DNA from 4 places in the Martinezella sp. CNPSo 3890 genome. Region 4 is predicted to be linked to each of the others. Evidence: predicted binding sites of a transcription regulator. Region 4 holds the regulator's gene; each other region holds the start of a gene.
The links. The regulator PhoB, encoded in region 4, activates phosphate uptake and scavenging genes when phosphate is short. The targets are predictions, from matches to a motif close to TGTCATNNANCTGTCAT.

Region 1 (5,992 bases), on a different contig from region 4:
CAACCACATGCTCGGCCCGAACGGCAAGGAAGGTGGCTACACCATCCATTATCCGTCCAAGGAAGAGACGTCGATTTACGATGCGGCCATGCAGTACAAGGCCGAGGGCGTTCCGCTCGTCATCTTCGCAGGCGTCGAATACGGCAACGGCTCTTCGCGCGACTGGGCTGCCAAGGGCACGAACCTGCTCGGCGTGCGCGCCGTCATCGCCCAGTCCTTCGAGCGCATCCACCGTTCGAACCTCGTCGGCATGGGCGTCATCCCGTTCGTCTTCGAGGAAGGCACCACCTGGGCAAGCCTCGGCCTGAAGGGCGACGAACTCGTGACGATCGAAGGCCTGGAGAACATCAAGCCGCGCGAGCGCAAGATCGCCAAGATCACCTATGGCGACGGTTCGGTGAAGGATGTTCCGATCATCTGCCGTATCGATACGCTGGATGAGGTCATCTACGTCAACAACGGCGGCATCCTGCAAACCGTTCTGCGCGATCTCGCTGCCTGATAGGCATTAAACGCTGTTATGGGAGGCCGCCGGAAAACTCTTCCGGCGGCCTCTTGTTTTTCACGGTGATGTGTACTGCGAGACTTCTGCTCACTCCGGCCTCACCCCATCGTGACTTTGCGTCATCGCGTTAAACTATTATCTCTTGTTTCAGATTTTTCGGGCTTGATGTGGCCTGGTCGCCCCAAGAAGCGCGAGTTTTGCAGAGCCCGTGTAGGCAGACGGCGCTCGAGATTGGATGCAGAGGTAAGATAGAATGCGCCTTCGATTTTTGGCTCCACTTCTGGCAGGCATTGGGCTCGCAAGTTCGCTGCATGCGCAGGAGGCTCCGAAGATCAAGGGCGTCGTCGAACTCTTCACCTCGCAGGGTTGCGCTTCCTGTCCTCCCGCCGATGCTGCCTTCCGTAAGCTGATCCGCCAGGGCAATGTCGTGGCGCTCGCCTATCACGTCGATTACTGGAACTATCTCGGCTGGAACGACACGATGGCATCCAAGGACAATACGGCGCGCCAATATGCCTATGCCCGCACGATGGGGCGCAGCGGCGTCTATACGCCGCAGGCGATCGTCAATGGCAGGGATCACATGAACGGTGCCGATCTCGATGCCATCAACGTCAAACTTGATGATTTTCAGCGTCTTGGCGAGGGGCTGACGGTTCCGGTGAATGCCGCCATGAAGGGCGACGAGCTCGAGATCAAGATCGGCGCTGGGCAGGGCAAGGCGAATGTCGTTGCCGTCTATTTCGATAAGGAACAGATGGTGGCACCGAAGGGCGGCGAAAATACCGGCCAGCAGATTGCCTATATGCACGCGGTATCCGATGTCGAAACAGTCGGCATGTGGGACGGCAAGGCCATGAGCCTAGTGCTGCCGTCTACCGTGCTGGATAAGGCTGGCCGGCGAGGCCTTGCGATTCTGCTGCAGTCGTCGACATCTTCAGGCGATCCGGCTGCCATTCTCGGGGCGACTGTTCTGACGGTAGGCTCGGACGGCTGAACGATTTTTCCAGCTTTGCCGGAGGTCTTCCATTTTGAGCTGATGCTAAAAGGGGTCCCTATTTTGGCTGGCGCCAAAAAGGGGGTGCCCGGCGAGGACGCATTCGGGGCTGGGGTTTAATCGATGCGCCCCGGCCGGGCTGTTTGACGCGGCGGCGCCAAACGGCTGCCTATACTTCCTGTAAATTGGGCGTCGTTTTGTCTGAAATGCGGCGTTGACGAGGTGCTTTCACAGCCGGGAAAGAAATTGTGAGCCGTCAGCCGTCTTGCAATTTGATGCGGCTGAGGCAAACTGTCATTCTCCTGTCATGAGATAGCCCCTGGGGGATTGATGACTGATCAGCCGGATTTGAGACACGGTGAAAGCCGTTCCGTCGATACCAATTCATCCGTCGTCGTTGATCTCAGAGAATACAAACAGAGCAAGGACCCGCTGCCGGTGACCTTTCATCGCCGGGAGCTGGATGCGATTCTCTGGATCTATGGCCGCATGGTCGGCGAGGGCGAGTGGCGCGACTACGCCATCGACCATTTGAAGGACAAGGCGGTTTTCTCCGTCTTCAAACGCTCCGGCGAAATGCCGCTCTTCCGCATCGAAAAGAATCCGAAGCTTTCAGCCAAGCAGGGCGCCTTCTCAGTCGTCAATACCAACGGCATGATCTTGAAACGCGGTCATGAGCTGAGCCAAGTGTTGAAGGTTTTCGACAAGCAGCTGAAGCTGGTGGAGAAGTAGTTTCTCGTCATTGGCTGTGTGCTGGCTGATAGTGCCACACCCCCTCTGTCCCTATCGGGACATCTCCCCCACAAGGGGGAGATTGGTAATTTGGAGCAGCCTCTTCGCCTCATGGTACATCGAGTCTGCCGAAATCACGCCTTATTGTCTGCGATAGGCGAGCGGCAAACTCCCAGCTATCCCCCCCTTGTGGCAGGGCTATCGCATATGAGCGGGAGATCGCCGCCGTCCCCTTCTCCCTAGCGGGGAGAAGGTGCCGCCAGGCGGATGAGGGGGTGCCCGCCAAGACCACAAAAATCCATGAATTCAAATCGATAACCCCCTCATCCGACCCTTCGGGCCACCTTCTCCCCAAGGGGAGAAGGAGCTTATGGTGCTCGTCCGCCTCCATATGCGATAGCCCTGCCCTTTGTGGGGGAGATGTCACGAAGTGACAGAGGGGGGTATCACAGGCTCCGCGGACTCATAGGGCCGATACTGACACTACCCCCCAAACAGCGTCCCCGGATAAACCGATGGATCCGGATCGCTCTCCGCGCCGTCCCCGAGCGCCTTCTGCATCAGCATGGTATCCAGCCATCGGCCATGCTTGTAGCCGGTACCCTTGAGTAGCCCCACTTCGGCAAAGCCTGCCGCGCGATGTACGGCGATGGAGGCGGGGTGGGCGCCGCCGATGACGGCGATCATCTGGCGGAAGCCGAGCGTCTGGCAGTTTTCCACCAGGGCATGGAGCAGCAGTCTGCCGATGCCGCGCCCGCGCGCCTCGGGCGCCAGATAGATCGAATCTTCCACCATCCAGCGATAGGCCGGCCGCGTGCGGAACGCGGAGGCATAGGCATAGCCGAGGAATGCGCCGGTCTCGTCTTCGGCGACCAGATAGGGATAGCCCTTGTCACGAATTGCCTCGAACCTGGCCGCCATTTCCTCCTGGTTCGGCGGCGTGATTTCGTAGCTTGCCGTGCCGTTCAGGACGGCATCTCTGTAGGTGGCGGTGATGTGGGGAAGGTCGTCTAAGGTTGCACTGCGGAGGCTGACGGACATTGTTTCTATTGCCTGATCTGCGAATTTGCGACGGTTGCCATAAAATCGCAGCGCTTGTGCCCAGGCAAATAAAAAAGGCGGCCGAAGCCGCCTTTTCGTGTCTCATTTCATGCTGCAATTAACGGCGGTTACCGAGGAACTGCAGCAGGAACATGAACAGGTTGATGAAGTCGAGGTAGAGCGACAGGGCGCCCATGATCGCCTTGCGGCCGGCCACGGTCACGTCGTCGGCTTCGTAGTACATTTCCTTGATCCGCTGCGTATCGTAGGCGGTGAGGCCTGCGAAGATCAGGACGCCGATCACGGAGATGGCGAACTGCAGCGCGGACGAAGCCAGGAAGATGTTGACGAGCGTCGCAATGATCAGGCCGAAGAGACCCATCATCAGGAACGAACCCATCGCCGACAGGTCACGCTTGGCCGTGTAGCCGTAGAGCGACAGCGCGCCAAAGGAGGCGGCGGTCACGAAGAAGGTCTGCACGACGCTCTGGCCGGTGTAGATGATGAAGATCGACGACAGCGACAGGCCCACCAGCGCGGCGTAGACCCAGAAGGTCGTCGTCGCGGCGGCCACGCTCATGCGGTTGATCCTGAAGCTCAGGAAGAAGACCATCGCCAGCGGGGCGAGAATGACCACCCACTTCAGCGGGCTCAGATAGATCGCCTGGCCGAAGGCCGTGATCTGTCCGTTTGCGAAAGCGAGCGAGAAGGAGAGATAGGCGGCAACACCCGTGATCGCCAGACCCAGCGCCATCAGGTTATAGACCTTGAGCATGTAGGCTCGAAGGCCCTCGTCTATCATCGCACCGGATTGCGCACCGCTCTGCGCCCGGTTTTGGTAATTGCGAAAGTCAGCCATGTTTTCCTCTTTCAAGCTCCGATTTGATTACGGTGTCGGGTCTTTCAAGGCCCAGGCGCCGCTGCGGAGCTCAGCATGCCTGCACAGAATATGAGGCTTTCGGGCCTCATACACAAGGGTCTAGCAGTCGGGCCTGCGTTAAATCGATGTAATATCGAGCCGTTTTGCCGGCTTCCGGTTCGTCTCCGTAACGAATCAGAGTTCGCGTAGAACAGGCGCTGCTTTCTGCCCGAGAATCCGCCAAGTACCGATCAAGCCTATACCGACCGTCAAAATCAGCGCGATAACCAGCGTGGAGAAAGCGACATCGGGCAGGAAGGCAGAAGGGAGCCGCATGATACGGCTGACGATGTACCAGGCGGATGCGGAGCCGGCGATCAGCGCGAAGATGGCGGTTGCGGCGCCCAGGATCAGATATTCGTAGCTGAAGGCACGGATCAATGTTGCCCGCGTCGCGCCGAGCGTCTTGAGGATGACGGCGTCATGCGTGCGGGCGCGGTTGCCGGCCGCGAGTGCACCGGCCAGCACCAGCACCGAGGCGATGAGTGCGACAGAGGCGGCCGAACGAATGGCCGTCGCCAGCTGTCCCACGAGCGTGTTGACGACATCGAGCGCATCCTTGACGCGGACGCTTGTGATGGTCGGATAGGTATTGGTGACTTTCCTCAGGATCGCCGCTTCCTGTTCCGAGGTGGCGGAAGTGTCGGTCAGGGTCGCGAGCCAGGCGTGCGGAGCGCCCCTGAAGGTGTTGGGCGAGAAGATCATCACGAAATTGATCGACAGCGATTGCCATTGAACCTTGCGGAAGCTGGCGATCCTGGCGGTGACGTTGCGGCCAAGCACGTTGACGGTGACCTTGTCGCCGAGCTTCAGGCCGAGCGCCTTGCCTTCCTCTTCGGAAAAGGAGACCAGCGGTTCGCCGCTATAATCCTTGTCCCACCATTTGCCTTCCGTGACCGAGGCGTTTTCCGGCACTGTATCGGCATAGGTGATGCCGCGGTCGCCGCGCAGCACCCATTGGCCTGCGGCCGGCACCTTCATTTTGGTGACATCCTCGCCGTTGAAGGCGACGATCCGGCCGCGGAGCATTGGCGCCTCGACAAGCTTGCCCTTGGGGTCGATGTCGAGGACGATCTTGCGGAAGCCTTCCAGTTCCGGCCCCTGAATATCGACGAAGAAGAAGTTCGGCGCCTGTTCGCTCATGCGCCCCATCAGCTCGCGGCGCATATTCCCGTCGATCAGTGTCAAGGTCACCAGCAGCGCCAGCCCAAGGCCGAGCGACAGCACGACGGAGGAGGTGAGCGCGCCCGGCCGATGAATGTTGCCGATCGCGAGGCGTAGCGCGGGCGAGCGCACGCGCGGGCTGCGGCGGGCAAGCCAGGAGAGGAGGGCTGCCACCAGGCGCAGCACGACGAAAGCGCCAGCGATCGAGACGACGAAGACGACTGCGATGAAGCGGTCATAGGCGGTGACGATCGCCAGGGCTGCAAGTGCCGCCATTAGGACGCCGGTAGCCAGCAGATAGGGCCAGCCGGGTAGGCGTCGCGCTTCGAAGCCCTGCTCGCGAAACAGCGCCGTCGCCGGCACTTCGCGGGCATGGCCGAGCGGCGGAATGGCAAAGGCCAGTGTCGTCAGCAGGCCGAAGAGAGCGGCGAGCGTCAGAGCACCGGGATAGAGCCGCGGCGCGGTTGAAATCGGCAGGAATTCCGCCATGAATTGCGAAGCGATCATCGGCGCGATAGCGCCGAGGACGAGGCCAATTGCTATGCCGGCGAGTGCAATCACGGCGATCTGGATGAGATAGATCAGCACGACGACGAAGGCCGGCGCGCCGAGGCACTTGAAGGTGGCGATGGTC
Region 2 (5,992 bases), on a different contig from region 4:
GCGAGCCCAGCAGCGTGCCGAGGAAGGCCATGACGATGGTCTGGAACAGCTTGGTCCAGACGTCGCCATGCTGCCATGCGCCATTGTTCCAGATATTGTCGAAGGCCAGCGAGAGATTGGACTGAGCAGGATCGAGCCGCGGCCCCGAAACGATCAGGCTGATGACTTCGCTCGCCGGCTTGTCGAAGAAGGGCGAATGCGTATCGAAGACGAAGTTGGCCCAGCCGATGAACCGTTTGCGGATCTTCACGCGGTCGGTGGAAATGCTGGCGTCGCCTGCAAAGCCGAGATTGACGAGAATATTGTCGTCATAGACAGTCATCCAGCTTGGAACGGGCTCGGAACCGACGATTTTCGGCACATCGCCGGCAATATCGATCGGAATCGTGATGCCATGCGCGGTCACGATGGCCTGCGTCTTGGTAACGGTTACCGTGCGGCTTGTGCCGCTGACAGAAACGGTCATGCTGCCATCGGGGTTGGTCTTCACCCAGTCCGGGTTCGGATTATCGCCCAGGGGCGAAAAGCGCGGATATTTGATGCTGATCTTGTCGCCGGAGATGCGGAATTCCGGCTGCACGTCATAGCTCACCCATTCGCTGAGATAGATGCCGACCCGCTCCCAATGCGCTTCCGAAATGACCTTCGGCAGGTCGAAGAACCATACGGCATAGATGCCGTAGAGGATGACGCCGATGAAGATCATCAGCGCGCCGAAGCGCTGGCGGAAGGACCGGTGAAGAACTTCCGGGTAACGCGCTTCGATTTCCTGCATGCGGCCGGCGTCGATGACAGACATGGATAACCTCAATGCTGCAAAAGGAAGGCATGCTCGCCGACGAGGCGGCGGCGGAGCCATGCGGAAAACTGGTCGACGGCGATGATCGTCAGGAAGAGAAGCAGCACCAGCGCCAATGTCTTGGCGCCGAAACCGCGTGAAATCGCAAGTTTGAGCTCTTCGCCGATGCCGCCGCCGCCGACGGCGCCGATGATGGTTGAGGCGCGAACGTTGATCTCCAGACGCAGCAGCGCGTAGGACATGAAGTTCGGCAGCACTTGCGGCAGGGCGGCAAAGCGCACGCGCTCGCTCCAGCTCGCGCCGACGGCACGCATGCCCTCGTCAGGCTTCATGTCGATATTCTCGACCACTTCGTAGAAGAGCTTGCCAAGCGCGCCGATCGTATGCAGGCCGACGGCGATGATCGCGGCGATCGGGCCGATCGACAGGATCGCCGAAAACAGGCCGGCGATGACGATTTCCGGAAAGGCGCGCAGAAGTTCCATGATGCGCTTCGTCACCAGCCGGATCGGATGGGACGGCGACATGTTGCGTGCGGCAAAGAAGCTCAAGGGCACGGCAAAGACGAAGCCGATGATGGTCGATACCAATGCCACGTTGATCGTAATGATCATCAGCTCGAAATATTCGGGGATGTAGAAATCGCCCCAGACATAGACGCGGCCGAGCGGGAAATTGAATTCCTCGCCGCCGGCGCCATTGGCCCCGTTCGGGCTCGGCAGGTCGAAGAGCGCGCGGTAGACGTCGGCCCAGTCCTTCGGAATGAGCCAGCTCAGGAAATCGAAGAGATGCGGCAGGCGGTCAAAGAAATGCCCGGCGTTGTTTTCGTCGGCGAAGCGCACCGAGCTGACGAAGGCGACGAGCAGGATCACGAGACCGATGCCGGTGTAGAAGCGGCGCTTGGCCACCATCTTGCTCCAGGCGTCGCCGATCTCCTTGGCGCTCTGTGGCGCGCTCTGCATGTTCGGGTGCGTATCGGCGATCGTCATGAAATCCTGCCCTTGTGAATCGCAAAGGGGTGTGAATAGCAAAAGGGCGGCCGTTGCCGGCCGCCCAATTATAGGAATGCGGATCAGCCGCCGATGGCAGCCTTACGAACGTCGATGACGGCGTTGTAGAAGTCCGGAGTAACCTTGACGTAGCCCTTGAAGTCGCCGCCTTCGATGGCGTTGAAGCACTTGGCGTCAGCCGTCGGAAGCTTCATGAAGAAGTCCGTCAGCTTCGTCTGCCATTCGGTGCCGAGAGCGTTGCGAACGACGAGCGGGCCGTTCGGGATCAGCGGCGAACGCCAGACTTCGACGAGCTTGTTCGGATCTACGGCGCCCTTGTCGACTTCCTTGCGGAAGGTACCGGAGGTGAAGCCGTCCTTGAAATCGCCAACGCCCGAGGAGTCGTCGACAGCAACATCGACCTTGCCGTCGTAGGCGGCGAGCAGGTTGTTCTCATGGCCGCCGTTAAACTGGGTCGAGCCGAAGAACTTGTCGTTCGGCATGCCGGTGGTCTTCGGAATCTGCGTCAGCGGAACGAGGTAGCCCGAGGTGGAGTCCGGGTCGGCGTAGCCGAGCTTCTTACCCTTGGCGTCCATAATCGTCTTGATGCCGGAGGACTTGAGAGCGAGGCCGATCGAGTAGTAGCCGGTCGAACCGTCGGTCTGTTGCGTCGTCAGGATCGGGGTAACGGCCTTCGGGTCCTTGATGGCGACGGCTGCGTAGCCGGAAGCGCCGAGTTCGGCGAAGTCGAGCGTGCCGCCGAGCAGGCCCTGGATAACGCCGTTATAATCGGCGGCCGGGAACAGCGAAACCTTCTCGAAACCGAATTCCTTCTTCAGGTGGTCGGAAAGGCAGGCATAGTTGCGCAGGCGGTCGGCTTCGTTTTCGCCGCCGAGAATACCGATGCGCAATTCCTTGAGGTCTGCTGCGTTGGCAGCAGCGCCGACTGCGAGCGCAACAAGCGCCGTAGCGGCAAAGAGTGCTTTCTTCAACATGGGTTCGTCTCCTGATTAACCGGTGTCCCCGGATGTCTTCGGTCTGATAGAAGAAATGCGCCCTTGACGCGGGCCTTCGATCCCGGCCGTCCCTCTCAGAGACCGGCCAGTGCCAGCGGTTGCGGGCCGGCAGATTCAGTCGCCGCGGCTTGCACGGCCGGATCGGCAATGTTGATCGATGTCGACGTCATGGTCTCGTCGATGCCGGCGCCGTCCTTGTCGGTGCCGTAGATTTCCTTGACGGCCGCTGCCGTCAGATCGGTCGGCTTGCCGTCGAACACCACCTTGCCGGCCGCCATGCCGACGATGCGTTCGCAATAGTTGCGCGCCGTATCCAGCGTATGCAGATTGGTGATGACGGTGATGCCTTCACGCTCATTGATATCGCGCAGCGCATCCATGACGATCTTGGCGTTCAGCGGATCGAGCGAGGCGATCGGCTCGTCGGCCAGCATCATCTTCGGCTGCTGCATCAGGGCACGGGCGATGGCAACACGTTGCTGCTGGCCGCCGGAAAGCGTGCCCGCCATCTGCAGTGCCGTCTGCTCGATGCCGAGGCGCTCCAGCGCCGCAATCGCCTCGATGCGCTCCTCGCGGGTGAAGACCGAAAGGAGACTCAGCATCGTCGAACGATGGTTGAGGCGGCCGAGCATGACGTTGGTGAGCACGTCGAGGCGCGGCACCAGATTGAACTGCTGGAAGATCATGGCGCAATCGCGCTGCCAGCTGCGCAGTGCACGACCGGTCAGCTTGGAGACTTCGGTGCCGGCGAAATGGATGGAACCGGAGCTCGGATCGGCCAGGCGGTTGATCATGCGCAGCAAGGTGGACTTGCCGGCGCCCGAACGGCCGATGACGCCGACCATCTGTCCCTGCGGTATGTCCAAAGTCACGGAATCGACGGCGAGCTTGTTACCAAACCGGCGTGAGACATTCCTGAGTTCGAACATAGTGCTTCCCTTTCGCGGCTCCCGGGCTGCAGAAATTTCAGCGGTACCGGTGCTAAGAACGGGCGCGTGCCCCTGTCTCGAAAGGAGTTTCGAGGGGGCTGGCGCCAACCACAAGGCAACCGATTAGTCCCGCTTCATGAAGCTCCAATGTCAGTTTTGTGTAACTGCTGTTACAATTCCCGGCGATTTTGCAAGATTAGCCGGCTGAGAGCTTTCCTTTAAGTTTAGCCGTCAAACATGCCGGTCGGCAGACCGTCTATGCTGAAGCTGTTCTTCTCGCGCCGGTATTCCTCGATGCCGTCGGGACCCTTGGCTTTCGCCCATTGGTCCAGGCTCGGCCGTTCGCCTTCATAGCTGAAGAGCGGTACGCCGAAACCACAGGACGTTTGTACGAGATCGAAGTCCAGCCATACGATCTGCCGTGCGCCGAGCGGTTCTTCGCCCTCATAGTGATCGTGCAGCAATTCGCGATATTCGGGTGTCGATCGATGGATGATCCGGCCGCGGCCATAGAGGCGCAAGATCATCGGCGGCCCTTCGACGGCGCAGAACATGATCGTCAGCCGTCCGTCGGCCTTCATATGCGCAGCGGTCTCGTTGCCACTGCCGGTGCGGTCGAGATAGATGGCGGTGTTCGGAGAGATGATGCGCAGGCACTGTGTCTCGCGGGGCGAAACATTGACACGGGAATCCGATGTTGCGGATGCCGTGAAGAAGATGTGTTGCCGCGCGATGAAATCGCGCAGCCGATCGTCGATGCTGGAAAACTGCTTTGCCATGAAAACTCCTCTCGATCCCGCATTGAAAGGACCGGCTAAGCTGGATCGCTTGTCAGCGCCTTGCAAGTCCGATGAGGGTGGAAACCGTTCTCAGGCTTCGTAGCGATCCAGAAATTCCTCCGCCGAAAGGGCGCGGAAATCCGCAAGCGCTGTGCGCAGGCGATCGTGATCCCAATCCCACCATGAAAGCTTGTCCATGCGCGCGCCGACCTCGGACGTGAAACGCTCGCGGATCAGCTTGGCCGGCACACCGCCGACGATGGTGTAGGGAGCAACGTCCTTGGAAACGACGGCGCCGGCTCCGATGACGGCACCATTGCCGACTGTCACGCCGGGCAGCACGGTCGCACCATGCCCGATCCAGACGTCATGGCCGATCACAACCCGGTGGTCGCGCCGCCAGGTGAAGAAATCCGTCTCCATATCGGCATCCGGCCAGTAGTCGGCGGCGCGATAGGTGAAGTGGTGCAGGGTCGCGCGCCATGTCGGATGGTTGGTGGCATTGATGCGCACGGCGGCGGCAATGTTCACGAACTTGCCGATCGTCGCGCACCAGACCGCACCGTCCTGCATGATATAGGAATAGTCGCCGATCTCGACTTCATCGATGCGGCAGCGGTCGGAGACTTCGGTATAGCGGCCGAGCGTCGAATTGTTGACGCTGGCCGAGGGGCTGATGAAGGGTGGTTCGCCCAATTTGCGGCTCATGCGGCGGCCTTCCGCGGCGAGAACTGCGAGACATCGAGAATGCGGCTGCCGACGGCTTCGCGCACTTCCTCGTCATGGAAGATGCCGAGAAGGGCGACGCCGGCCTCCTTCTTCTGCTCGATCATGTCGACGACGACGGCCCGGTTACGGGCGTCGAGCGACGCTGTGGGCTCGTCCAGCAGCAGGATGGCGTGATCGGTGATGAAGCCGCGGGCGATGTTGACGCGCTGCTGCTCGCCGCCGGAAAAGGTGGCGGGCGGCAGCTGCCAGAGTTCCCTGGGCAGGTTCAGCCGTGCGAGCAGTTCCGCTGCCCTGTCGCGGGCATCGGTCACGCTCACACCGCGAGCGAGCAGCGGCTCGGCGACGACGTCGATGGCAGCAACACGCGGCACGGTGCGCAGGAACTGGCTGACATAGCCCATGGTCTGGCGGCGGACGTCGAGCACGGTACGCGGATCGGCTGTCGCAAGATCGACGATCCTGCCCTTGTGCGTGACAAGGATCTGGCCGCTGTCGACGGCATAATTGCCATAGATCATTTTCAAGAGCGAGCTCTTGCCGATACCCGACGGGCCGCCGAGCACGACGCATTCGCCCGAAGCGACGGAAAAGGAGACATCGGCGACAACAGGCAGGCGAATGCCGTCGCGCAGATGCATGGTGAAGCTTTTGAAGACTTCGGAAACGACGAGTGGGGTTGCCATGTTTCTTCCTCAGACCTGCAGGATCGAAGAGACCAGCAGTTGCGTATAGGGTTCGCGCGGATCGTCGA
Region 3 (5,992 bases), on a different contig from region 4:
AGCAGGCCGACGCGAACGAAGCCGAAGCGTTCGTGCAGGGCGAGCGAAGCGACGTTGTCCGCGTCGATATAGCCGATCATCTGTCGGAAGCCGGCCGCCGCGCAGGCGTCGATCAGTCCGCGCATGAGCAGGCTTCCGACACCCTGGCCGACATGGTCGTGATGCACATAGATCGAATGCTTGACGGTATAGCGATAGGCCGGGCGCTTCCGGAACAGCACCACATAGGCATAGCCGACGACCTTCTCACCCTCGATCGCGACGACATGCGGAAAGCGGCGGTCCTTCAAATTCTTGCGCCGTTCGCGCAGATCGTCCGGCTGCGGCGTGTCGCTATCATCGACCCCGGCTTCGACCCCGCGGTGAATATGACGGCGATAGATAGCCAGCATGGCATCGACGTCGCTCTCCCGGGATGGGCGAACGATGATTGTTTTATCCTGCTTCATGTCCGAACCTGAATTTCCAAGCCTATTCCGCGACAACGTAGGTATAGAGCCGGATTTTGCCGGATGCATCGATCTCGCGATAGAGGCCCTGGATCTCCACCTCGAAGCCGGGGAAGGTGTTGAAGCAGGTTTCGAACATTTTGAGATAGTCGATCATGGGCTTTGCCTGTTCCGTCAGGCGCTCGCCGGGCACGATGGTTGCAATCCCCGGGGGATAGACGACGAAGGGTGTCGTCGCGATGCGGCCGGCAATGGCGTCGATCGGCAGATAGTCGACATCGTTGCGCACCAGGCAGCGCGCGGCATCGTGCGGCGACATGGCGATCGGCGGCAGGTGTTCTGCGGAAAATTGCTTCGTCTGCAGGGCGCTGACATCGGCCTGACGAAAGAAATTGTGCATGTCAGCGCAAAGATCCCGCAGGCGCACGCCCGCATAGCGGCCGGGACGGCGGCGATAGAATTCCGGAATGGCCTCTTCCAGCAGCGCGTTGTCGTCATGAAGCTTTTTAAAGGCGACAAGGCCGCTGATCAGGGTGCCGGCCTTGCTGGCTTCGACACCGGGTGTGAGCAGGAAGAGCAGCGAATTGAGGTCGTTCTTTTCCGCGACGATCCGGTTTTCGCGCAGATATTGCGCAACGATGGGCGCTGGAATGCCGTGGTCCGTATATTTTCCAGTCGCTCGATCAAAGCCGGGGGTAAGCAGGGTGAGCTTGTTCGGGTCCGTCATGGCGAAACCCGGCTCCATGCCGGAAAAGCCGTGCCATGCCGCATCGGGTGTCAGGTGCCAGAAGGCGGGATTGGTGGCGAGTTGATCGGTCGCGACGCTCTCCCAAGGCACATCGTGCACAGCGCCGGGGCTTGCCACATCAGGAATCGCGACCCGATCCGGCACGAAGGGCTCGAAGAACCAGCGGCGTTCGGGACGATGTTCCTTCTCCTCGAATTCGCGCCGTACGGCGCGGATTTTCTTGCGCAGTTCGATGCCGAGGCGGATCGTGTCGTCCCAAAGCACTTCGCCCGAACGGCCCTTCATCATCTGCGCGCCGACGTCGAGCGAGGCAAACAACGGATAGAAGGGCGAGGTCGAGGCGTGCTGCATGAAGCTTTCGTTGAAGCGACGGTGTTCCACGCGGCGTTTCTGGCCGGTGATGTGCCTATCCTTCATGTGGATCTGCGAGGCCTGCGAAAAGCTTGCGAGTTGCTTGTGGGTCGACTGCGTGGCGATGATCCCGGGTGCATCGGGGCCGAGGTCCGAAAGGCCCATGGCAAAGCGCCCGGCATAAAGCGGGTGAAACTTCATGAAGCCCGCCCATGCCTCGTCGAAAAGGATGTAGTCGCACAGATGTCCGATGCGCTTGAGGATCATCTCGGCATTGTGGATGGTGCCGTCATAGGTGCATTGCTCCACGACCGCGACGCGGAACGGACGCGGCTTCTTGTAGGCTTCCGGATCTTTTACCAGCGGATGGGTGCGAATGCGCTCGCGCAGCGCGTCCTCGTCCATGGTGGCGAAATCCATCGGACCGATCAGGCCATAGAGATTGCGTCTGGTCGGCAGGTAGATCGGAATGCCGCCCGAGATCATTAGCGCGCCGTGATGGGCGGCCTTGTGGTTGTTGCGATCGAACAGCACGAGATCGCCGTCGGTGACGAGGGCCGAGAGCGCGACCTTGTTGGACGTGGAGGTGCCGTTCAGCACGAAATAGGTCTTTTCGGCGCCGAAGATCTTGGCCGCCTCCTTCTGCGCGGCGAGAGCCGGTCCCTCGTGGGTCAGAAGGTCGCCGAGATCGAGCACGGAGTTGTCGAGGTCGTCGCGGAACACCGCTTCGCCGAGATGCTCCATGAAGACCCGGCCGATGGGGCTGCGGCTGTAGAAGATGCCGCCATTGTGCCCGGGGCAGGTCCAGAGATGATTGCCCTCTTCGGCATAATCGACGAGCGCGCCGAAGAACGGCGTCTTCAGCGTCTCGGCATATTGCTTCAGCCGGCTGATGAGGCTTTTCGCGATGAAGGCGGGCGTTTCCTCGGAGAGGAAGACGTAGCCGTCGATGAAATCGAGGACTTCGACCGGCACATCCTCGAAGCGCTTGCGGCGGATCAGGAGGATGATCGGGAATTCCAGGCCGCGCCGGCGCATGAGGTTGATGAGGGCGGCCGTCTTGCCTTCGAGGCCCTTCTTGCCCCAGTCCACCAGCATGCAGCCGATGGCCGCGTCGGTCTGCACGGCGATCTCGGCATCTTCGAGATTGCGCGCGCGCACCACCTCGAAACCTGAGCGTTCGATCTCCTCGACGATCTGATTATAGCGGGCGCCTTCCAGGTCCTCATTGTCGAAGGTTGGCGTTGCGAACAGAAAGTTGAAACGTCTGAAATAATCCATGTCGATACCCGCTCTTGATCTGGGATGAGGTGTCGGCGCATTTCATGACATGGATGTGACAGAATAGAGGACGTCCCAAACCGTATTGATGGCCACCGCCGGTCACGTCGCCAGCCCGCCGTTTCATGCCGGATCGCGGGTGCACAACTTATGGATTTGTGGCCGCTCAGTGAGCGGCCACGGTCCAGAAATAATAGGCAAGCGGGATGGCGAGAAGATACATGCCGATAGACACCTGCCTTGCTTCTCCCGATAAGACCTTGACGATGACGTAGAACAGCAGTCCTCCGGCGATGCCGGTTCCAAAGCTGTTGGAGACCAGGGTCAGAAGGACCATCATCAGGGCAGAGAGACCGTCGGAGAAATTCTCCAGGTCGACACGCTTCAGCGCGCTGAACATCGACATGCCGACGAGGATCAGGGCGGGTGCCGTGGCGGCTGCCGGGATCATCAGCGCGATCGGCGTAAAAAGCAAAGTGAGCGCGAAAAGGGCTGCGGTTGCAAGTGAAGCAAAACCGGTGCGTCCGCCGGCTTCCGCGCCTGTCGCGCTCTCGACCAGCGCCGTGGCGGAGGGAATGCCGAGCAGCGGACTGATCGTGGCGGCAATCGAATCGACGAGGAACGGCTTGCCCAGGTCCGCCATGTTGCCTTCCTCATCGACCAGGCCGGCCTTGGCGCCAACGGCGAGCGTCGTGCCCAGGGTCGAGAAGAATTCGGATGCGAAGAAGGCGAAGAGATAGGGGAAATATTCGATCTTCAGCGCACCAAGGAAATCGAGCTGAAGGCCGATCTCAGAGATGCTGTGCGGCGCTCCGAAGAATGCGGCGGGCACCTTGGTCACGCCGAGCGGAATGCCGAGCAGCGTGCTGCCCAGGATCGCCCAGAGGATCGGCCCCGGCACTTTGCGCCCGCGCAGGAAGACGGCGAGGAAGATGCCGAAGACGGCAATGATCGCCTGTCCCGAGTTGAACGAACCGAGCATGAGCGCGTGGCTCTTGGCGTTGACATCGACGAGACCTGCATTCTTGAAGCCGAGAAGCGCGATGAACAATCCGATCGCCGCACCCAGTCCGAGCTTGATCTGGGCCGGAACCATGCGGGCAATGACCTGGCGTACACCGAGGACGGTCAGCAGAACGAAGACGACACTCGACCAGAAGGAGATGGCAAGGCCAGTCTGCCAGGGAATATGCTCCACGGCTGCCATCGTCGGCCCCACCAGAACCGAGCCGCCGATGCCCGGCCCCACCACGAAGGGCATATTGGCATAAAGCGCCATGAACAGGGTCGCGCCGATGATGACGAGAATGGTTGCCGTCGTTGCGGCGGCGCGGTCGATGCCACCGGCGGAAAGCAGGGAAGGGATCACGACGAGGAGATAGGCCGCTGCCAGGAAGGACGTCATCCCGGCAATGATTTCCGTCTTCGTATTGGTCTTACGCTCGCCCATGCGAAAATAGGTCTTCCACCGCGGCTCTGACGTATCACCCGGCTGCCCGACATTCGTAGTTGAGGTCATTGTCTATATCTCCTAAGTCGGCAGATGCCGCCGTTTGGCTGGTGACCTCAATTTTGGCTTGAAGCCAGAAGCGGTCTGATGTCCTGGGTGGTTCCGTCGGTCAGCCCGAGATCGGTGACGTGCGGGCCGGGGTTACAGGCAAGGCTTGCTCCGACGACCGCCTTGAAGGTGCGAATGGGTGGCATCCAGTCGGCGATTGCATCGGCTGCGGCACGCAGCCTGGCGAAGTCGACGGCCACGTCCTTTGCGGGTGCATCCGACAGCAAGCCGCAGACGGGCAGGGCGAGCAGGGCTGTGACCTTGCCGCCGGCCGCCGTTGCCATGCCGCCGCCCGCTTCGATGACGGCATTGGCCGCCGCCGCCATATCCGCGGGGTTCCGGCCGAAGACGGTGAGGTTATGACTGTCATGCGATATCGTCGTCGCAAGCGCGCCGCTCCAGTGACCCCAGTCTTCGAGAATGCCGATGACGGGTGTCGACTCTTTTCTTCCGTGGCGGTGAATAACAGCCATCAGCAGCATATTGTCAGGCACAACGAGCTTGTCATTTTCGACTTTGACGGTTGCCTCTCCCCATTTCGTGAATCGCGGGCTGACAATCGTGTTGACGCGAGCATCAGTCATGCCCGGCAGCTCGATCTCGAAATCGGTAGCAGAAAGCCTTCCGACCTCCACAGTGTCGCGATAGGCCTCCGAGGGCGTGCACTCGCTGGCTCCAATGAGGCCGCCGCTTCTTGCGACCTCACGTCCAGATGCGAAGACGAGGTCGACCGCGATCTTTTCGAGATCGGAGAGGATGACGATGTCGGCGCGGCGGCCGGGTGCCACCAATCCCAGATCATAGCGGTCCAGCCACATGGCGGCGTTGAGCGTGGCGGCGCGGATGGCATCGACCGGCTTCATTCCATAGCCGATCAGACGCCTGAGAACGGACGACATTGCTCCCTCATTCACGAGGTCGTCGGGAAAAACGTCATCGGTGCAGATCGTCAGCGTTTGCGGCAGATGCGGCAGCTTTTTCAGCATGTCGACGACGCCGGGCAGAACATAGTCATGGGAGCCGCGCAACTCGATGGTAAGGCCCGCCCGCAATTTCGCCAGCAAGTCCTCGGCCGAGGTGAGCTCGTGATCGGATTGAATCCCCGCGGAGGCAAAGGCCTGCAATTCCGCACCTTCCAGTCCGCGGGCATGGCCGCAGACGCGCTTGCCGCTCGCAAGTCCGGCCTCAAGGATGCCGCGCATCGGCTCGCTGCGCTCAAGGACCCCTCGCATGTTCATCACTTCGGCGACACCGGAAATCTCCGGCCAGCTGAGCATGGTTGTCATTTCGCCTGAGCGGAATTCCGCACCGGCAAGCTCAAGGCCGGGTGCCGAGGGGACGCAGGATGGCGCCAGGGTCAGGAAGCGCAGCGGCAATTGCCGTGTTTCTTCGAGCGCCCACCGAATACCGTCGAGGCCAGCGACGTTGCCGATTTCATGCGGGTCCCAGCAGACCGTCGTCGTGCCCTGGGGAACAACCGTTTCGGCGTATCGCCTTGGCGTCACCATCGAGCTTTCGACGTGCATATGCGTGTCGATAAATCCGGGCGCGATGAAGCGTCCTAAAGCGTCGATGGTCTGCTTGGCGTCCTTCCTTGTCCCCAAG
Region 4 (5,992 bases):
CACCGAGCGGGAAACCGCCGCCGATGCCCTTGGCGACAGCCATGATATCAGGCTTGATGCCGGCCCATTCATAGGCGAAGAGCTTGCCAGTGCGGCCGACGCCACACTGTACTTCGTCGAGGATCAGCAGCAGGCCATGTTCGTCGCAGATCTCACGCAGCCCGCGCAGGAATTCGTTGGTGGCCGGACGGATGCCGCCCTCGCCCTGGACCGGCTCGATCAGGATTCCGGCCGTCGCATCCGTGATGGCGGCGCGCACGGCATCGAGATCGCCGAATTGTACCTGATCGAAACCCGGTGCCTTGGGTCCGAAGCCCTCGATATACTTCTCCTGGCCGCCTGCGGCGATGGTCGCGATGGTGCGGCCGTGGAAGGCGCCCTCGAAGGTGATGATGTGGAACTTTTCGGGATGCCCCTTGGCGAATTGATAGCGCCGCGCCGTCTTGATGGCGCATTCCAGCGCCTCGGCGCCCGAATTGGTGAAGAATACCTTGTCGGCGAAGGTCGCTTCCGTCAGCCGCTTCGACAGCTTCTCCTGACCTGGCACCTCGTAGAGGTTCGACAGGTGCCAGACCTTGTCGGCCTGGGCCTTCAATTCGGCGACGAGATGAGGATGGGCGTGACCGAGCGAGTTGACCGCGACGCCGGCTGCGAAATCGAGGTAGCGCTCGCCATTTTCGGTGACCAGCCAGACGCCCTCGCCTCGCTCGAACCGTAACGGAGCGCGCATATAGGTGTCATAAAGCGGCGTGGTCTCGGCCATGGCCATATCTCCTGATCACAACTTTAAGGACCGATCGCTTCGATTTGATGAAACGGGTCCGAAAAAATCAAAAATGCCGCCTTGCGGCGGCCTGGGCACTATTGATGTTTTGCACCGCGATGTCAACAAAACTGGCGTTTTAGCAGTTGCGAGAAAGCGCTTGCCGGCAAAAGAGATGGGTTGGGCGGCGCCTATGGCAGAAATGCCACGCCCGGACAGCAAGTTGGGGAAAACCTCGAAATCGATTCCTCAAGATTCCCGCGACTCTTGTCACGGAGTCAGCCTCACACTAGGTTAAAAAGCAATTGCTAGACTGCATGCGGCGGAACTAGTCACCACAATTTTAGAGCGTTTCGCGCCTCGTTCCCATGCGAGGCAATGGTGAGGGATTCTGCCATCGGAAACGCGACAGCGGAGACAGGGCATGAATTGGACAGACGAACGCGTCGAGAAGCTGAAAAAGCTATGGTCCGAAGGGTTGAGCGCCAGCCAGATCGCTGCGCAGCTCGGTGGCGTGAGCCGTAATGCCGTTATCGGCAAGGTGCACCGCCTGAACCTTCCTGGCCGAGCGAAGGCCGGCGGCACGGCAACCGCGACGCGCACGCCAAAGCGCAGTGCCGCGGCTCCTCGCGCAACGACCTACGGCTCGCGCGTCGCTACCCGCACCGTGGTCGCCCGCCAGCAGGGCGCAACCATGCTGAAGGAAGAGATCGAGATCGATTCCGTCAATGAAATTCAGTATCGCCCGGCATCGAACGTCGTCGTTCCGATCTCCCGCCGCCTCGGCCTGACGGAGCTGACGGAACGCACCTGCAAATGGCCGGTCGGGGACCCGCTGAAGGACGACTTCCACTTCTGCGGCAATGACAGCCCGGATTCGTCGCCCTACTGCACCTATCATCAGCGCATGGCCTACCAGCCAGTGCATGACCGCCGCCGCAACAACGGCTGAAAGTTACCGCAAGACAAAGAGAAACGGGCCCCTCGAGGCCCGTTTTTCTATTTCCGCCGCTATTTAGTAACACCCGAGCGGCAAGCCGCTCAGGCTTCCATGGAATAGCCCGCGCCGCGAACGGTGCGGATGACATCCTGCATATTGGAGAAATTGAGCGCCTTGCGCAGACGGCCGACATGGACGTCGACAGTGCGTTCATCGACGTAGATATCGTGCCCCCATACGCCATCGAGCAGCTGCGAACGCGAGAAGACGCGGCCTGGCGAAGACATCAGGAACTCCAGCAGGCGGAATTCTGTCGGCCCCAGCCGGACTTCGCGGCTCTTGCGGTGGACGCGATGGGTTTCGCGGTCCAGCTCGATATCGCCGCAACGCAGCACCGTGGAGAGAACCTCCGGGCGGGCGCGCCGCAGCATCGCCTTGACGCGGGCCATCAGCTCCGGCGTCGAGAACGGCTTGACGACGTAATCGTCCGCGCCGGTCGAAAGTCCGCGCACGCGCTCGCTTTCCTCGCCGCGGGCCGTCAGCATGATGATCGGCAGGCGCTCCGTCTCCGGCCGCATACGCAGCCGGCGGCAGAGCTCGATGCCGGACACGCCGGGGAGCATCCAGTCGAGGATCAGGAGATCGGGGATGCGCTCCTGGAGACGCAGCTCGGCCTCATCGCCTCTGAGGATGGTGTCGACCTCGAAGCCTTCGGCCTCAAGATTGTAGCGCAGCAGAACGCTAAGCGCTTCCTCGTCTTCTACAACAGCAACTCTCGGAACCATGCGCCTATGGTCTCCTTTCTTCGCTTCCAGATTATTCCGTCACTGCGCCGACGGTGTTGGCGGTATCGTCCTTCGGGCGCTCGCCTTCCGGCTGAGCACCGGTCGCCATGTAATAGATCGTCTCGGCGATGTTGGTGGCATGGTCGCCGATGCGCTCGATGTTCTTGGCGCAGAAGAGAAGATGCGTGCAGGTGGTGATGTTGCGCGGATCTTCCATCATGTAGGTCAGCATCTCGCGGAAGAGCGAGGTGTACATGGCGTCGATTTCCTCGTCGCGTTCGCGGATCGACACGGCCTTGTCCGGCGAGCGGGTGGCGTAGACATCAAGAACTTCCTTGAGCTGGCTCAGTGCCAGTTCGGAGAGGTGTTCGATGCCACGAGCGAGACGACGCGGCACGCCCGTGCCCTGAACGGCGATGACGCGCTTTGCGGTATTCTTGCCGAGATCACCGACGCGCTCCAGATCGGAGGCGATGCGGATCGAGCCCATGATTTCGCGCAGGTCCGCTGCCATCGGCTGACGACGAGCGATGGTGACGATCGCCTTGTCACCAACTTCGCGCTCGGCATGGTCGAGAACGACGTCGTCGGAGATGACCTTCTGGGCCAGGGCCGCGTCGCTGTTGACGAGAGCGCGTACGCTGTCGCTAACCATCTGCTCGGCCAGGCCGCCCATTTCGGCAATGCGGCGCGTCAGAAACTTCAGGTCTTCGTCATAGGCAGAGAGAATGTGAGTGGAGACCATTTTTCTATCCTCAAGTGAACTGTGTGAAAGGAGCCGCGCGCCTGCCATCATCAACCAAAACGGCCCATGATGTAATCCTGCGTGCGGAAATCGTCGGGATTGGTGAACATCTTATCGGTGTCGTTCTCCTCGACCAGGTGGCCGAGATGGAACATTGCGGTACGCTGCGAGACGCGGGCGGCCTGCTGCATGGAATGCGTCACGATGACGATGGTGAAATTCTCCCGAAGCTCGTGGATGAGATCCTCGACCTTGGCGGTTGCGATCGGATCGAGCGCCGAGCACGGCTCGTCCATCAGGATCACCTCGGGGCTGACCGCGACGGCGCGCGCGATGCAGAGGCGCTGCTGCTGGCCGCCCGACAGGCTCGTGCCGGCGTCATGGAGCCGATCCTTCACCTCACCCCATAGACCGGCCTTCTGCAGACTGGTTTCGACGATATGCTCGAGATCGGCCTTTGAGCGATGCAGGCCATGGATGCGCGGGCCGTAGGCGACGTTCTCGTAGATCGACTTCGGAAACGGGTTGGGCTTCTGGAAGACCATGCCGACGCGGGCGCGCAATTCCACGACATCGATGCTGTCGTCGTAGACATCCTGATCGTCGAGCGTGATCTTGCCGGTGACGCGGCAGGTCTCGATGGTATCGTTCATGCGGTTGAGGCAGCGCAGGAAGGTGGACTTGCCGCAGCCGGATGGGCCGATCAGAGCCGTCACCGTATTGGCGCGGATCTTCAGATTGACGTCGAAGAGCGCTCGCTTGTCGCCGTAGAACACAGAAACGTCCTGGCCGATCATCTTGTAGGGGATCGTGGTCATCTTCTTGGCCAAGGCTCTTTCGCTGGCAGCTTCCGTCATCATGTTCATTTCGTGCGCCCTCCTTTACCAGCGCCGCTCGAAACGACGGCGCAGCAAGATGGCGCCGATGTTCATCGCGACGAGGAAGAAGAGGAGCACGATGATGGCACCAGACGTCCTTTCGACAAAGGCACGCTCGGCTTCGCTCGCCCACATGTAGATCTGCACCGGCAGCGCCGTCGAAGGATCGAGCGGCGATGTCGGATAATTGGCGACGAAGGCGACCATGCCGATCAGAAGAAGCGGCGCGGTCTCGCCGAGCGCATGGGCAAGCCCGAGGATCGTGCCGGTCAGAATGCCAGGCATCGCGAGCGGCAGAACATGATGGAAGACCATCTGCATGCGCGATGCGCCAAGACCGAGCGCTGCGCTACGGATCGACGGCGGCACGGCACGCAAGGCGGAGCGCGTGGCGATGATGATCATCGGCAGCGTCATCAGACTCAGCACGAGACCGCCGACCAGCGATGCCGAGCGCGGCAGCCCCATCATGTTGATGAAGACCGAGAGACCCAGCAGGCCAAAGACGATCGAGGGAACGGCAGCGAGATTGTTGATGTTGACCTCGATCAGATCCGTCAGCCGGTTCTTCGGTGCGAACTCTTCCAGATAGATCGAGGCAGCAACGCCGACCGGCAAGGCAAGTACGAGAACGGTCAGCATTAGGTAGAGCGAGCCGATCAGCGCGACACCAAGCCCGGCGGCTTCCGGCCGGCTCGAATTGCCCGACAGAAAGAGACCGCTGTTGAAGGCCTTGTGAAGCGCGCCGCTTTCGCTGAGTTGCTTCATCCATGCGACCTGGCGGTCGGAAATCTTGCGATCCTTCTCGCTGACGGTCAGATCGATCTGCCCCTTGTTGGCGGAATCGATGTTGGCGCTGGCCAGGAATGTGACGTTCTGTGTCGTCCCGATGATCGAGGGGTTGGCAACGACTCTGTCGCGCAACACGATCCTGGCGCTGTCCGACACCATCGCCATCGCCTCGCGCACAAGCGTGCGATTGGCCGGATCGATGCCAAGCGCTTTCACCAACGCATCGCGCACCAGTACGGGGTAATTGGCAGCGATCAGCACCTTCGGATCGTTCATGCGCTTACCCGTCTGGTCGATTACCTTCTCGGTGAATTCGATCGGCAAGGTGATCGAAGTCTGGACAAAGGCGGTATAGCCTGTGCGGACCACGGTCGAGACCAGGATGATAAGGAAGACGAGACCGAAGATGACGGCGGTCATCCCATAGGCGCGAAAGCGACGTTCGGCCGCATAGCGCCGCTTAATGCCGATATCTCGGTGCACAGACGCACCCGGCGTCAGACCGCGCGGCATGTTGAGCTGGGAGGAGGACACGACGCCGCTCATTCGTATTGCTCCCTGTATCGACGGACGATGTAGAGCGCATAGACGTTGAGGCACAGCGTCAGGCAGAACAGCGTGATGCCGAGGGCGAAGGCGACAAGCGTCTGCGGCGAAGTGAACTCCAGATCGCCGGTCAGCTGATTGACGATCTTCACCGTGACCGTCGTCATCGGTTCGAAGGGATCGAGCTGCATGCGCGCGGCAACGCCTGCGGCCAGCACCACGATCATGGTTTCGCCGATCGCCCGCGACGCGGTCATCAGCAGCGCGCCGACGATGCCGGGAAGAGCGGCCGGCAGCAGAACACGCTTGACCGTTTCCGACCGCGTGGCGCCAAGCCCGAGCGAGCCGTCGCGCAGCGAGCGCGGCACAGCCATGATGATATCGTCCGACAGCGACGAAACATAAGGGATGAGCATCACGCCCATGACAAAGCCGGCCGTCAAAACGCTCTGTGCCTCGATGAAGCTTCTGTAGTTTCCGGTCATCAGCCCGTCGATCTCGGCGGAGATATCGCGCAGGAAGGGGCCGACCGTGACAAGGGCG

Region 1: the regulator PhoB is predicted to act here: its motif matches at 1,795-1,811, upstream of AC13RC_RS24630 (DUF2794 domain-containing protein).
Region 2: the regulator PhoB is predicted to act here: its motif matches at 3,870-3,886, upstream of phnC (phosphonate ABC transporter ATP-binding protein).
Region 3: the regulator PhoB is predicted to act here: its motif matches at 2,874-2,890, upstream of AC13RC_RS06300 (Orn/Lys/Arg family decarboxylase).

What each region holds. Positions count from the first base shown of each region.
Region 1 covers NZ_JBXSOR010000012.1:197,287-203,278, reverse strand. The annotation lists gene acnA (aconitate hydratase AcnA) at 1-502, shown strand, start outside; gene AC13RC_RS24635 (DUF1223 domain-containing protein) at 759-1,502, shown strand; gene AC13RC_RS24630 (DUF2794 domain-containing protein) at 1,833-2,234, shown strand; gene AC13RC_RS24625 (GNAT family N-acetyltransferase) at 2,718-3,275, opposite strand; gene AC13RC_RS24620 (Bax inhibitor-1/YccA family protein) at 3,394-4,134, opposite strand; gene AC13RC_RS24615 (ABC transporter permease) at 4,330-5,992, opposite strand, start outside.
Region 2 covers NZ_JBXSOR010000007.1:228,078-234,069, reverse strand. The annotation lists gene phnE (phosphonate ABC transporter, permease protein PhnE) at 1-799, opposite strand, end outside; gene phnE (phosphonate ABC transporter, permease protein PhnE) at 808-1,788, opposite strand; gene phnD (phosphonate ABC transporter substrate-binding protein) at 1,872-2,783, opposite strand; gene phnC (phosphonate ABC transporter ATP-binding protein) at 2,879-3,733, opposite strand; gene AC13RC_RS18785 (pyridoxamine 5'-phosphate oxidase family protein) at 3,958-4,512, opposite strand; gene AC13RC_RS18780 (DapH/DapD/GlmU-related protein) at 4,603-5,220, opposite strand; gene phnL (phosphonate C-P lyase system protein PhnL) at 5,217-5,924, opposite strand; gene phnK (phosphonate C-P lyase system protein PhnK) at 5,934-5,992, opposite strand, start outside.
Region 3 covers NZ_JBXSOR010000002.1:19,293-25,284, forward strand. The annotation lists gene AC13RC_RS06295 (GNAT family N-acetyltransferase) at 1-449, opposite strand, end outside; gene AC13RC_RS06300 (Orn/Lys/Arg family decarboxylase) at 472-2,829, opposite strand; gene AC13RC_RS06305 (NCS2 family permease) at 2,996-4,348, opposite strand; gene AC13RC_RS06310 (adenine deaminase) at 4,396-5,992, opposite strand, start outside.
Region 4 covers NZ_JBXSOR010000001.1:22,900-28,891, reverse strand. The annotation lists gene AC13RC_RS00155 (aspartate aminotransferase family protein) at 1-763, opposite strand, end outside; gene AC13RC_RS00150 (GcrA family cell cycle regulator) at 1,188-1,715, shown strand; gene phoB (phosphate regulon transcriptional regulator PhoB) at 1,805-2,488, opposite strand; gene phoU (phosphate signaling complex protein PhoU) at 2,520-3,233, opposite strand; gene pstB (phosphate ABC transporter ATP-binding protein PstB) at 3,284-4,099, opposite strand; gene pstA (phosphate ABC transporter permease PstA) at 4,115-5,449, opposite strand; gene pstC (phosphate ABC transporter permease subunit PstC) at 5,446-5,992, opposite strand, start outside.